3 regions of the Mesorhizobium oxytropidicola genome follow, and region 2 is predicted to be linked to each of the others. Evidence: predicted binding sites of a transcription regulator. Region 2 holds the regulator's gene; each other region holds the start of a gene.

Region 1 (4,481 bases), 330 kb from region 2:
GCCAGCACCTCGCCGGAACGGATTTCCAGGTCGACATTTGAAAGCGCCGTCAGCGCACCGAAGCGCTTGGCGATGTTCCTGGCGACAAGAAAGGGTTCTGTCATGACGGTTATCCAGCGATTGCGGATTGGTTAGACGGCCTTGCTCACCCAGCGCAGCACGTTGGTCCAAAGGCGCGCATAGCCGGGCCATTCGACAAAACTGTTCGGCAGCCAGTGCGGGCCGATATCTGACGTCCAGACCAGGGTGCGACCCTCGCCATGGCGTCCCGTGACCAGCAGGGGGTGACCGCCCTGGTCCTGCGGCAGCCGGGCCAGGACTTCGACATCGTCCCGCTCGCGGGCAACGACCTCATTGGCGCCGAGAAGAATGGGCCATTCACCGTCGATGCCGGCAAAGAGCGGGTGATCCCTGGGCCCGATGATCTCAGGCCGAAAGCCCTCGGGGATCTCAAGCCGGTCATCGTTGGGCAGGCAGGTCACCGGCAGCGCATCCTCGACAGCCGTGCGGTGCCAGCGCGCCTTGCCGTCGATGCCCTGGAAGGAGAAGTAGCCGCCGATCATGATCAGGCCGCCGCCGGCCAGCGTCCAGTCGCGCAATAGCTTGAGCCGGTTGGGGACCGTCTTGCCGTGCAGCCAGACATCGGGATGGAGCAGCAGCGAGTTCGCGCCGATGTCGGAGAGGATGATCGCCTTGTATTGCGCCAGGCCCTCCATGGTGAAAGGCAGCTTTTCGACGGCCTCATGGGCCGGCATGTACTCAAGATCAAATTCGCTGTCCTTCAGGGCGGTGACGAGCGGTGTTGCACCCAGATGAAAGGTGACGCTGCCGAACTGGTCGAAGCCCTTGTAGTGAGTCGCCGAGCTCATCCAGCTTTCGCCGACCAGAAGGACTTTTGCTTTCGCCATGATCATACTCTCCTGATTTCGTCCGATGGGCGGATGCCCAGAAACCGATAAGTCTTTGATTTAACTTGCCATCACAGTGTCGTTCGCCGAGGCGGTGGCCTTCAGGGTCGCGAAATCCGCGATGTAGCCCTGCGCGCCTTCGACCGTGGTCGTCAGGCTTGCGCCGATCGCGGCATAGCGGGCGGCGGCGTCCAGCGACGCGCCATGCAGCCACAGGCTCAGGAAGATGCCGGCGAAGCTGTCGCCGGCGCCGGTGGCATCGACGCGGTTGACCGGCAGTGCCGGCACCTCGATCTGTGGGCCGCCACCCGACGGGAAGACGACCGCGCCGAACTCGCCAAGGGTGAGCACGACCGTCCCGCGCGGCTTGATGCGTGACAGCATTAAGCGCACCTCTTCGATCATGCTCGCCATCCCGGTGCGAAAACCGAAAATCTCGCGCATCATCACGTCGTTGATGAAGGTCAGATCGATCTGCCTGACCATCTGTGTGAAGGTTTCGGGCGTGCGCGCGCTTCTGGGCAAACCGGCCGAATGCAGACTGACCCTCCAGCCGGCCTGATGAAAGCGCGCGATGGAGGCGGTCATCGTCTCATAGTGAAAGCCTTCGATATGCAGGCAGGCCGGGCGCTGCTCGGGCTGGATGTCCAGATTGGCGGTCAGGTCGACCTCGCCAAGCTCGAACGGTTCGCTGATGATGGTGCGGCTGCCGTTGCGCTCGATGATGACGATCGCTTGGGAAAGCCGGTTGTTGGGCGTGCTGCGGATAGGGAGGGCGTGGACACCCAGTTTGGCGAGTTCGCCCAAAGCCCAGTCGCTCTCGGCGTCCCTGCCGACCGCTGTCGCCAGTTCCACGTCAAGCGCGTAGGGGGCCCCGACGCCGGCCGCGGCAACCGCGAGATTGGCGGCCGGGCCGCCCAGCGCCTTTTCGATATGGCTGGCGGTGATGCGGTCGTCGCGATGCGGCAGCACGTCGACGCGGCACAGGAAGTCGACGCTGACGCGACCGGCGACCAGCAGCCTTGGCAGATGATCGAGGTTTTTTGGCCTGCGGGGCGCGCGGCCGGGCAGGGAACGGGCAAGGAACTCGGCCGGTACATCAGCGCGGCAACCGCCTTCTCGATGCGTTCGCGTGTGTCTTCCCTGAGGCCGGCGGTGCCATTGATGAAGTTCGAGACCGTGCCGATGGAGACACCGGCGGTTCGTGCGACATCCGCTATGGTAGGGCGCTTGCGTTGCAATTGCCTGGTTCCGATTGAAGCGTTTCAAACGGTAGCAGTGGAAGCGCGACGCCTCAACGAAACTGTTTTCCAAAAAAATGGAGATCGCACTTGTTCATTGGAAGATTGATCCAATCAGGCGGGGATGATTGGATTGCTCTTTCCATGATTGAATGATTTTCAAATTTCCGAATTTCGTTCGATCCGTGGCGCCTGATCGAACGCTCATCGCAGCGCCTTCCAGCAACTCAGCGAGTAGCTGCCGCCGCGGAGTGGCCGTCGGGCGTTTTTCTGCTACGGCCAGAAACAGCAATGCCGCCGGGCGGACCCGGCGGCATTGTCTTGGATAAATCAGGATACTGCCGTTCTGGTCGACGCCTAAGGCGTGGTCTGCGCTTCGATCTTGGTAGCCATCTGGTCGATCTTGCCGGCAAGGACACCCTGGGCCCAGGCCGTGACCTCGTCATCGACCGGCTTGTTGGCCATGTCCGTCAGCGCTGCATCGAGTGATGCCTGGTCGGTACCGACGGTCGCCGTGGCAGCCGCCGCCTCAGCCTCGTCGGCCGCCGCGTTGTCGGCGTCGACAATTGCCTGCTGAGCAGTGATCTGGTCTTTCACCGCCTGGATCTGTTCAGGCGTAGCGGTCGGATCCGCCTGCAGCGCGGTCAGCTGCGCATTCAGCGTATCCAGTTGCGCCTGGGCGGCCGCCGCCGTGGCGGCTGCCGTCTCAGCCGCGGCCTGAGCAACCTTGGCTTTCGCCGACTGTGTCACAAAGGCCTGGATGCCGGCGAACTTCTTGCTCTTGGAATTCATATAGGCGTTGATGTTGCGCTGCAGGGAGTTCAGCCGGCCGAGCTTGGCATGGATGTTTTTCTCCTTGGGCACGGATGCGACCTGAGTGGTTGTGTCGACCGTGGTGGAGGTCGTAGTGCCCGCGTCCACCTTGCCAACATGGCCTGGAGCCGATGCCGACTTGCCATGCGAGGCGCCGCTGTTGCCATTGCCATTGCCGCCAGCATTGCCGTTGCCGTTACCCCCGCCGTTGCCGTTGCCGTTGCCGTTACCGTGCCCGTTGCCGCCGCCATTGCCGTGCCCGTTGCCGCCGGCTCCAGCGAGCGCTGGGGACGCCAGAAGCGCCAATGCGGCAAGCGCCGCGAACAGAGTTTTTCGGTTTGTCATGGTGTCTCCTCGGGGAATCGCCGCCTCCGCCCCACCGCTAGAGCAAGCGTAATATGAGAAACCCCTAATTGTACGGAGTAAACTTTAGACAAATGCGGTCGCAATGCGCGATCTCGATGATGGCAGGTGGCATAACTATTTGATATTTCATGAAAATAAACGCCGTAAGGTCGCTGTGCTACTGAAGTCCCATGCCGGCCAGACCATCGTCCTAGCTGCCGCCAATGTCGTCGAGCGGTTGGTCAGAAACGCGCTGGAATGCAGGAGTCAATGCAGGAGTCGATGAGCAAAACCTGGTCGGTATGCGCCATGCGAGAAACGCTCTTGCTTCCCTGTCGGCGAAGACGAGCGGGCCACCTTTTTGGTTGTCGCCCTAGATCAGCAACAAACCCTTCATGCTGGCGTATCCCTTGCGCCCGATGATGATGTGGTCGTGCACGGCGATGCCCAGCCGTCTGCCTGCTTCGATGATCTCTTTCGTCATCTCGATGTCCGCGCGCGACGGCGTCGGATCGCCCGAAGGATGGTTGTGCACCAGGATGATCGCGGTGGCCGACAGTTCGAGCGCCCGCTTGACGACTTCCCTGGGATAGACGGGCGTGTGGTCGACAGTGCCGGTCTGCTGCACCTCGTCGGCGATCAGCGTGTTCTTCTTGTCGAGGAACAGGATGCGGAACTGCTCGCGCGCTTCGAAGGCCATGGCCGAGCGGCAATAGGCGAGAAGCTGCGTCCAGGACGAAAGGACCTCGCGGCCATGCACTTCGCCATGCGCCATGCGCTGCGCTGTCGCCGCCACGATTTTCAGGTCGAGCGCCACCGCCGGGCCGATGCCCTTGACCTCCTGCAGCAGGTTGATGGGCGCGCCGAGCACTTCGGCCAGCGTGCCGAAGCGCGCCAGCAGCGCCCTGGCGGCCGGCTTGGTGTCGGCGCGCGGGATCAGCCGGAAGAGCAAGAGCTCCAGAAGCTCATAATCGGGCAGGGCATCAGGGCCAGCCGAGGCAAAGCGCTCGCGCAAGCGGTCGCGATGGCCGAGATATCCAGGTTTTTCGGCTGGAGCCGGCCTGGCCTTCGCCGCGGGCCGAACCGGCACCTCGGCAAAGAAACTCCGCTCGTCGTCGTCGCCCGTTGTCCCCATCAGCCCCCGCATCCAGCCAATCAGTCGGGCAAAGCGGTC
Region 2 (4,481 bases):
CGGACGGATCGCGATCGCGCCACTGGCCGTTGTAGCGCGGCGGCAGGCCCTTGGCCCGCGCGGCCTCACGCATCGCCTCCAGCTCGGCCGGCGTCTCGTAGCTGTAATAGGCCTTGCCCAGACGCACGAGTTCCTCAGCCACCTCGCGATGGCGCGGCGCACGCTCGAACTGCGAGATGGCCTCGCCGTCCCAGGAAAGTCCAAGCCAGGTCAGCCCGTCCAGAATGGCCTGGGTAGCCGCCTCGTTGAAACGTTCGCGGTCGGTATCCTCGATGCGCAGCACCATCGTGCCGCCGGTGTGTTTGGCGTAGAGCCAGTTGAACAGCGCCGTGCGCGCGCCACCGATATGCAGATAGCCGGTGGGTGAGGGGGCAAAACGGGTGACGACCTTGTCGGACATGAAACTCTCGGAAACCATCTGAAGCGGGGTGCGGCTGCGCGGACTTTCGCGCGTCGCGCGTTCATGTAGCATAGGGCGTCAGGGGTGCAAGGGGCAGACCCGATGGCTGGACGAGGCCGGGGCTCGGATCGGGGCGAGGACGCTAGTGTTGGCGTCAGCGAGCGATCCCTGTTTGCGATCCCGCCGCCAGCCTCGCTGCCACCATCGCCTCTTGTGCCAGGCTCCGGCAGCCAGCTGCCGCAGGCGGATATCCCGGCGCCACTTCCGTCCACTGCCTCGGGCCGGATTGTGCGTGTCCGGCGGCAACTCGGCCAGGTTTCGTGGCCCCGCCTGCGCTACAGTGTGGCGACCGCAGCCGAGCTCGAGCTTGACCGGGGCATCGCCTTCCTGCTGGTGCCGGTTTGTCTGGCCACTGGTGCGATCGGCTATTATTCGCTGGCGGCGGAGCCTGATTTTGCAAAGCCTGTCGCGGTCGTCGTGCTGTTGGCGATCTGCGCGCTTGTTTCGCGTTCCTGGCCGAAAACCCATCTGGGCTTCACGGCGGCATTGTTGTGCGCGCTTGGCCTGCTTGCCGCCAAGGCCGAGACATGGCGGGCGGGTACCCAGATGCTGGGTTCGGAAATCTCGACGCAGGTGACCGGCCGCGTCGTTTCGCTCGACCGGATGGAGACCGGCCGCATCCGGCTGACCATCGACGTGACGTCGACCGCCCGGCCGACACTGCGCTATGCGCCGGAAAGGGTCCGGCTTTCGGCGCGCAATGTCCCTGCGGAAATGACCGCCGGCTCCCTGGTCACCGGCTATGCCAAACTGTTGCCGCCGACCGGCCCGGTGCGACCGGACAGCTACGATTTCTCCTTCGACAGCTACTTCGCCGGCATTGGCGGCAGCGGCTTCTTTCTCGGCAATCCGAAGCTTGTTGCAGCCGATGATGGTGAGATGCCGTTGTCGGCCCGGCTTTTCTCCCGGGGTAGAAAATGCCCGTGAAGCCATCGCCGACCATATCCGGGCCACTGTCGGTGGTGCTGAAGGTGAGATCGCGGCGGCGCTCATCGTTGGTGTCCGCGCGGGCATTCCCGACGAAATCAACGAAGCGATGCGGCGTACCGGTATCTATCACATCATCTCGATTTCCGGACTGCATATGGCGCTGGTCGGCGGCACCATCATGGGTCTGCTGCGCGGTGCCTTCGCGCTGTTTCCGGATTTTTCAGCACGTCGGCCGGTGAAGAAATACGCGGCCGCCGCGGCCCTGTTCTCGATCGCCGCCTATCTCGTGATTTCGGGTGTCGTCGTCGCCGCCGAACGCAGCTTCATAATGCTGGCGGTGATGCTGATTGCCGTGCTGTTTGATCGCGCGGCGCTGACGATGCGCAATCTGGCGATCTCGGCGATCGCCGTCATCGTGGTGTCGCCGCACGAAGTGGTCGGCCCGAGTTTCCAGATGTCGTTCGCCGCAACGGCCGCGCTGGTCGGTGCCTATGCCGGCTGGGCGGACCACCACGCGGGAAAGGTAAGACCGCCACCGCCAAAGCGATCCTTGCCCGGATTCCTGACGCGAAAATTCCTGCTGGCGACGGGCGGGTTGGCGATTACCTCCATCATAGCCGGCTGCGCCACGGCGCTGTTCGCCATCTGGCATTTCCAGCGTGTGTCGCCGCTCAGCCTGTTCGCCAATCTGGCCGTCATGCCGATCGTGTCAGTCGTGATGTTCCTGGCCGTTGCCAGTGCATTGCTAATGCCGTTTGGATTGGATGCGCCATCCCTCTACCTAATGGGCAAAGGCCTGACGGCGATGATCGCCATATCCGCGTGGATTTCGGAACGCTCCCCAATCGATGCGGTCGGGTTGATTTCGCAGCACTCGGTGCTGCTGGTGACCGTCGCCTTGGTCATCGCGACGATGGCGACGACCTGGTTGCGGCTCGCGGCAGTGCCATTCGCGCTTGCCGGCTTGTTGACGGTGTCGGATACGCGCACGCCGGACGTACTGATCTCGGAAGATGCGCGGCTGGTCGCGCTGCCGATCGGCGGCGGCGAACTCGCGGTCAGCCGGGCTCGCCCGAACGAATTCACCATCGACAATTGGAAACGCGCGCTGGTGTCCGAAACCATCGTCGTGCCGGAGATGTTCAGCAAGGCAGATGGGCAATTCGACATTGCCGATGCCGTCAACCTCCCGCCGGGAGCTCCGTTCTACTGCACGGATGGCGTCTGTCTTGCCCGGCACCCGTCCGGTGCGATCATCGCACATGTCGAAGACCGCAAGGACACCTGGAAGGCCTGCGGTTTCGCCGATTTGATCGTCGTCAATGATGCAACCGGCTATGATGCCTGCCACAATCCGCTGGTTCTTGTCGTCACCAAACGGCAACTTGCCCGCAAAGGTAGTGCCGCCGTCTTCTTCGACCGCCAATCGGCGACCGGTCCGCCAACCGTCAACTTCGCGGTGGACGGGCCGTATCGGCCCTGGCATGCACAGCGAAAATATTCACGCGAGGCGAGGGGGCTGCTGCCCTATCAAAAAGCCGAAAAACCGGCTGCCGTCCCTGCTCAGTAGCGCCGGATCAGCCCTACGAGCTTGCCTTGCACCTTGACCCTGTCCGGCCCGAAAATACGCGTCTCGTAGGCCGGGTTGGCGGCTTCAAGCGCGATCGAGGCGCCTTTGCGGCGGAACCGCTTCAATGTCGCTTCCTCGTCGTCGACCAGCGCCACGACGATCTCGCCCGGGCTCGCCGTATCGGCGTTGCGGATAATGACCGTGTCGCCATCGAAGATGCCGGCCTCGATCATCGAGTCGCCCTTGACCTCCAGCGCATAGTGCTCGCCGCCCATGATCATGTCCGGCGGCACCGAGATGGAATGAGTCTGATGCTGGATGGCATCGATCGGCACACCGGCGGCGATGCGGCCCATCACCGGAATCGACACGGCGGAAACCGCGTCGTCATCATTGCCGGCCGCGGGCAAGCGTGATGGCGCCGGCTTGATCTGGCGGCCAAGGCCGCCCTGACCGAGACTGCCCTGAATGACGCTTGGCGAGAATTTCTTTGCCGCGTTGAGGCCCGGCGCGATCGAATCCGGCAACCGCAGCACTTCCAGCGCTCGCGCCCGATTGGGCAGCCGGCGAATGAAGCCGCGTTCCTCCAGTGCCGTGATCAGGCGATGGATCCCTGACTTGGAGGCGAGATCGAGCGCTTCCTTCATCTCGTCGAAGGAAGGCGGAATGCCGCTTTCCTTCAGCCGTTCATGAATGAACATCAGCAGTTCATGTTGCTTGCGTGTCAGCATGGCGGCCCCCAAGGCATTGAACGAAGGGTGTGAACCAGAATCGAAAAACAAACCCAGAACAAACCCTATCTGTTCCAGTTGTGTTCTGCAACTGTTTAAAGTTTAGTGAATTCGTTAAGGCGTCTGAAATTATTTGGCCCGGCAACAGGCGGTGTTCGATGCCTGCCTGCCGCCGCGCGGTGCGCTTGCCGGCTTTGAAATTGTTTTGGTTAATGGCCTGTGGCCTATCCTGCTCCGAGGTCTGGCATCAGTAGCCGACAAAGCTCGATGAGAGATTTTTCTCCTTTCACCAATCCTTGGCCTGCCGTGAACGAAACGAAGCCAAAATGCCAACTTTGCCACGAAATTGCCATACCGGCTTCGGTCCGTGATCCCGTTGCGCTACCGCTTATTTATGCTGCCGTCGCCGGCATGGACATAGACATGCAGCGTATAGCCGATATGGGCGATCATCAGGGTTTTCGCGCGCTCGATATTACGATCCAGCGCCGCCTCCATGAGCGCGGTGTGATGTTCGATTGCGACCGCCTGGCGCAACGCCTCCACGGCCTCCTCGTAACCATGCTGCAGGCCGGCCGCCGCCCGCAGCGTTGGCGCCAAGCCGAGAAAACGGTGATGGCGACGCAATTGATCCGCGATCGTGGAATGAAAGGTCAGCAGCCAGGGGGATGCTGCCGCACTGAGCAGTGCCGCGTGGAAAGCCTCGTGCTTTTCATCCCATTCGTCGACCACTTCGTCGGATGGATCGTCGACAGCGGTCTTGCAACGCGACAGCCGGTAATGGGCGGCG
Region 3 (4,481 bases), 270 kb from region 2:
CTTGATCGCCCTTTGGGGTCAGTTGCCCGCGGTGCCCGTGGGCGTCTGAGATGCCTTCGCGCCCGCCGCCTGATCGGGCGTGACAGGTCCGGCATCGCCACGCTTGGCAGGCACGAGAAGCCTGGTGTTCTGGACGCCGTATTTCCACGGGTCGACCATCTGCATGACGGTGTTGGCGGCCTGGGCGTTGCCGGCACCCGACGTCACCCCTTCGCTGCGGACATAATCGTCGCTGGTGCAGCCGCCGGCCAAACCGGCAAGAAGCAAGGTGACGCTCGATCTCAGGACCAGACGCATGGCTTCAGTCCTTCGGCAGATCGAGGAAGTGCCCGACCGTGGTGGCGGGAGCGGTCCGTGCGGTGTTGCCATCGGCGAGCGCCAACGCGCGGCCGCTGTCCGACGCCTTCACTTCCTCGGTGTTGTTGAGGAAATAGTCGGCATTGCTGGCCGGCTGCGTGCCGTCGGTCGGCTCGGCCATCTTCTTCGACGGATCGACCGGCTTGACCAGATAGGGCGTGACGATGATGACCAGATCGGTCTCGCGCCGCTGGTAGGATTTCGACGAGAACAGCGCCCCGAGCACCGGCATCTTGCCGAGGCCGGGAATGCGCGACGTGGTGATGTCGTTTTGCGACTGCAGCAGTCCCGCGATCATGAAGCTCTGGCCGTTCTTGAGATCGACCGACGTCCTGGCGCGGCGCACGATGAAGCCCGGCACGGAGATAGTGCCGATGTTGTAGGAGGACGACGCATCGATCGAAGAGACTTCCGGCGCGATGTCGAGGCTCACCAGCCCGTCCTTGAGCACGGTCGGCGTGAAGTCCAGGCTGACGCCGTATTTCTTGTAGGTGACGGAGATCTTGCCGTTGTCTTCCGAGACCGGGATCGGGAACTCGCCGCCGGCCAGGAAGCTCGCCGTCTCGCCGGAACGGGCAATAAGGTTCGGTTCCGCCAGCCGCCGGGCGAGGCCGCGCTCTTCCAGCGCCTTGATGGCGATATCGATCGACACACCGTTCGACAACAGCCGGCCGATGATCTCGCCGGTGCCTGCCGCCGGCACGGTCCCCGGATCGATGGTGACGTCGCGCCCGCCGAGGCCATAGGCGAAATTGGCGCTGTATTTGGCACCGAGATCCTGGCCGGCCTGGCGGTTGATCTCGACAAAGCGGACGTTGAGCTGAACCTGCTGCGAGGACGAGATGTTGACCGAGTTGATCACTTCCTCATTGCCGGAAAAGCGGCTGGCGATCTTGCTTGCCTTGTCCGCCGCCACCGCGTCATCGGCTTCGCCCGACAGCACGACGCGGCCATTGGCCGAGCCGACCTTGATCTTGGCGTCCGGCACGCTGGCGCGGATGGTGCTGGCCAGCTGGTCGGTGTCGAGCGTCACCTCGATGTCGATGGTGCCGACAAGCTGCTTTTTGTCGTCGAACAGCGCAATACCGGTGGTGCCGAGATTGTTGCCCAGCACATAGAAGGATTTGTCGGTCAGCGGATTGACGTTGGCGATCTCCGGATCGCCGATGACGATCTGGTAGAAGGCGGCACTCGTCACGATCGTCTTGGGCTTGCCCTTGGCTACCTTGATCGACGCGTTCTTGGTCGACGAGACATAGACCACATCATTGTCCGCCTTGGCCGCGCCGGGCAAGGTGAGCATCCCGCCCGCAGCCAGAGCAACCGCCATCGCCAGGATGCGCACGAAGCGCAGCCGGCCCGTCATTCGATATAGGGTACGCATCAACATTGCCCTGTCCCGTCCGGTCCCCACCGGCCTTTACTTCTGGTCCCGCGCAGGAACCTGATATTCCTCGGCCTTCGTGCCGCGCGTCACGACGATTGTCTTGAATTTCGGCTTCTCCGGCTCCTTGGTCATCGCATCGAACAGCGAGCCGGCCGCCGCCTGAGCCTTGGCCGCCACCGATCCGCCGAAGGAAGAGATGGTGGTGACGCCGTTCTTGCCATCGCCGCCTTCGCCCGCGGAACGAAGCGACAGCGACAGCGTGCCAACCGTGCGGGCAAGCGCCACTTTCTGCGCACCTTCGGTCGTCACCTCGATGGTCACCGAATTGGAGATCTGTGGCGTCGTCTGGCGCACATCGGCACCCTGGCCGACGCTCAGTACCTTGGCGTCCGCAACGACGATCTCGGAGGTGACGGTCGACCCGGCCGCCCCTTGCGCGTTCTTGGCCACTTCCTGGATTTCGCCGGCATCGCGCGTCAGCACGACATCGACGCGGTCGCCCGGCGTGACGAAGCCGCCGACACCGGCGATCTCGTCGGTGCGGATGGTCACCGCCCGCATGCCGGGTGTCATCATGTTGGAAAGCGTTGCACGGCCGTTCGGACCCGACAGCTTGGTCAGCAGCACCGGTTCGTTGACCTCGATCGGCGACAGCACGATACGATTGCCTTCGCCGAGCAATCCATCGATGGTGGCAAAGGCGCCCTGCGGCAGCGAATCCTGCGGCCACGGGATTTCGATCAGCTTGGCGCGGTCGAGTTCCATGCCGTAGCGCAACGGCGCGTTCGCCACCACGATGGTCTTGAACTCGATCCTGGGCGGTGCCGGAGCGGCGATCGACGCCGTCTTCTCCTCGGCATTGGGCTTGGCCTGGCTCTTGACCCAGAAATCCGCGGCAAAGATCGAGATCGCGCCGAAAACGGCAGCGATGCCGATCATCGTTATGGCCTTGCCCCTCACGCCGAAACCCCTGATGCCTGCAGTTTCTTGTTATGTTGGGCTCACGCTAGGCCGCTTTGTTAAAGAATCAGGAATGCAGAACGGTGGTATTGGACCTATTTCCGCCGGCTTGGTTATCGAATGGTTTTAGGATATGAGGGGTCAAATCCCCGAACGTAACAGGAACCTCCGTCGCTTGGCGCCGCAAAGCGTGGCAGTATCGACGGGTGATTCGCAGCATCGGACCCGATGGCAGGCATGGACGACAACAACGATCTCTTCGGCAATATCGACAAGCAACCACAGCCTGTTCGTACACCCGCGCGCCCGGCGGATCCGCTGGTGCAGGCAGCGGCCAAGCGCCCGGCCGCGACCAAAGATGGCAGCGAGGGCTATAGTGCCGCCGACATCGAGGTGCTTGAAGGCCTGGAGCCGGTACGCCGCCGGCCGGGCATGTATATTGGCGGCACCGACGACAAGGCGATGCACCATCTGTTCGCCGAGGTCATCGACAATTCCATGGACGAGGCGGTTGCCGGCCATGCCACCTTCATCGACGTCGAGCTTTCGGCCGACGGGTTCCTGACCGTTACCGACAATGGCCGCGGCATCCCGGTCGATCCGCATCCGAAATACAAGAAGCCGGCGCTCGAAGTCATTATGACGACGCTGCATTCGGGCGGCAAATTCGACTCCAAGGTTTACGAGACCTCGGGCGGCCTGCACGGCGTCGGCGTCTCCGTCGTCAACGCGCTGTCGGACCATCTCGAGGTCGAAGTCGCGCGAGGCCGCCAGCTCTACCGCCAAAGATTCTCGCGCGGCATCCCCGTAAGCGGTCTGGAGCACCTCGGCGAAGTCCATAACCGCCGCGGCACCAAGACCCGCTTCCATCCCGACGAGCAGATCTTCGGCAAGGGCTGCGCCTTCGAGCCGGCTCGGCTCTATCGCATGACGCGTTCGAAGGCCTATCTCTTCGGCGGCGTCGAAATCCGCTGGACCTGCGATCCCTCCCTGATCAAGGACAAGGACCCGACGCCGGCCAAGGCTGAGTTCCATTTTCCGGGCGGCCTGAAGGATTATCTCAAGGCGTCGCTCGGCGACGACTTCCAGGTGACGCGCGAAATTTTCGCGGGAAAAAGCGAAAAGCAGGGCGGCCATGGCTCGCTCGAATGGGCGGTGACCTGGTTCGGCGGCGACGGCTTCATAAATTCCTACTGCAACACCATCCCGACGGCTGAAGGCGGCACCCACGAGGCCGGCTTCCGCAACGTGCTGACGCGCGGCTTGCGCGCCTATGCCGATCTCGTCGGCAACAAGCGTGCCTCCGTCGTCACCTCGGAAGACGTCATGATCTCGGCCGCCGGCATGCTGTCGGTGTTCATCCGCGAGCCGGAGTTTGTCGGCCAGACCAAGGACAGGCTGGCGACGATCGAGGCGATCCGGATTGTCGAGACCGCGATCCGCGACCCGTTCGACCATTGGCTGGCCGACAATCCGCAGGAAGCCTCGAAGCTGCTCGACTGGGTGATCGCGCGCGCCGACGAGCGGGTGCGCCGCCGCCAAGAAAAAGAGGTGTCGCGCAAGAGCGCGGTGCGCAAATTGCGCCTGCCGGGCAAGCTCGCCGACTGCACGCAGAACGCCGCGGCAGGTGCCGAACTGTTCATCGTCGAAGGTGACTCGGCCGGCGGCTCGGCCAAACAGGCACGCGACCGTGCCAGCCAGGCGGTGCTGCCATTGCGCGGAAAGATCCTCAACGTCGCCAGTGCCGGCAACGACAAGCTGGCCGCCAACCAGCAGA

The links. The regulator LexA, encoded in region 2, represses DNA repair genes until DNA is damaged. The targets are predictions, from matches to a motif close to TGTTCNNNNTGTGTTCNG.
Region 1: AC0V8S_RS20140 (carbohydrate kinase family protein) is a predicted target of LexA. The motif match lies at 1,979-1,996, and genes of this name have one in related genera.
Region 3: parE (DNA topoisomerase IV subunit B) is a predicted target of LexA. The motif match lies at 2,854-2,871, and genes of this name have one in related genera.

What each region holds. Positions count from the first base shown of each region.
Region 1 covers NZ_CM149692.1:4,030,741-4,035,221, forward strand. The annotation lists gene AC0V8S_RS20130 (ATP-binding cassette domain-containing protein) at 1-104, opposite strand, end outside; gene AC0V8S_RS20135 (glutamine amidotransferase) at 132-908, opposite strand; gene AC0V8S_RS20140 (carbohydrate kinase family protein) at 969-1,880, opposite strand; partial or broken gene AC0V8S_RS20145 (LacI family DNA-binding transcriptional regulator) at 2,054-2,149, opposite strand; gene AC0V8S_RS20150 (hypothetical protein) at 2,507-3,307, opposite strand; gene radC (RadC family protein) at 3,681-4,442, opposite strand.
Region 2 covers NZ_CM149692.1:4,355,943-4,360,423, forward strand. The annotation lists gene gltX (glutamate--tRNA ligase) at 1-400, opposite strand, end outside; partial or broken gene AC0V8S_RS21700 (ComEC/Rec2 family competence protein) at 503-2,960, shown strand; gene lexA (transcriptional repressor LexA) at 2,954-3,691, opposite strand; gene AC0V8S_RS21710 (GntR family transcriptional regulator) at 4,073-4,481, opposite strand, start outside.
Region 3 covers NZ_CM149692.1:4,090,230-4,094,710, reverse strand. The annotation lists gene AC0V8S_RS20430 (hypothetical protein) at 19-297, opposite strand; gene AC0V8S_RS20425 (type II and III secretion system protein family protein) at 302-1,747, opposite strand; gene cpaB (Flp pilus assembly protein CpaB) at 1,778-2,704, opposite strand; gene parE (DNA topoisomerase IV subunit B) at 2,942-4,481, shown strand, end outside.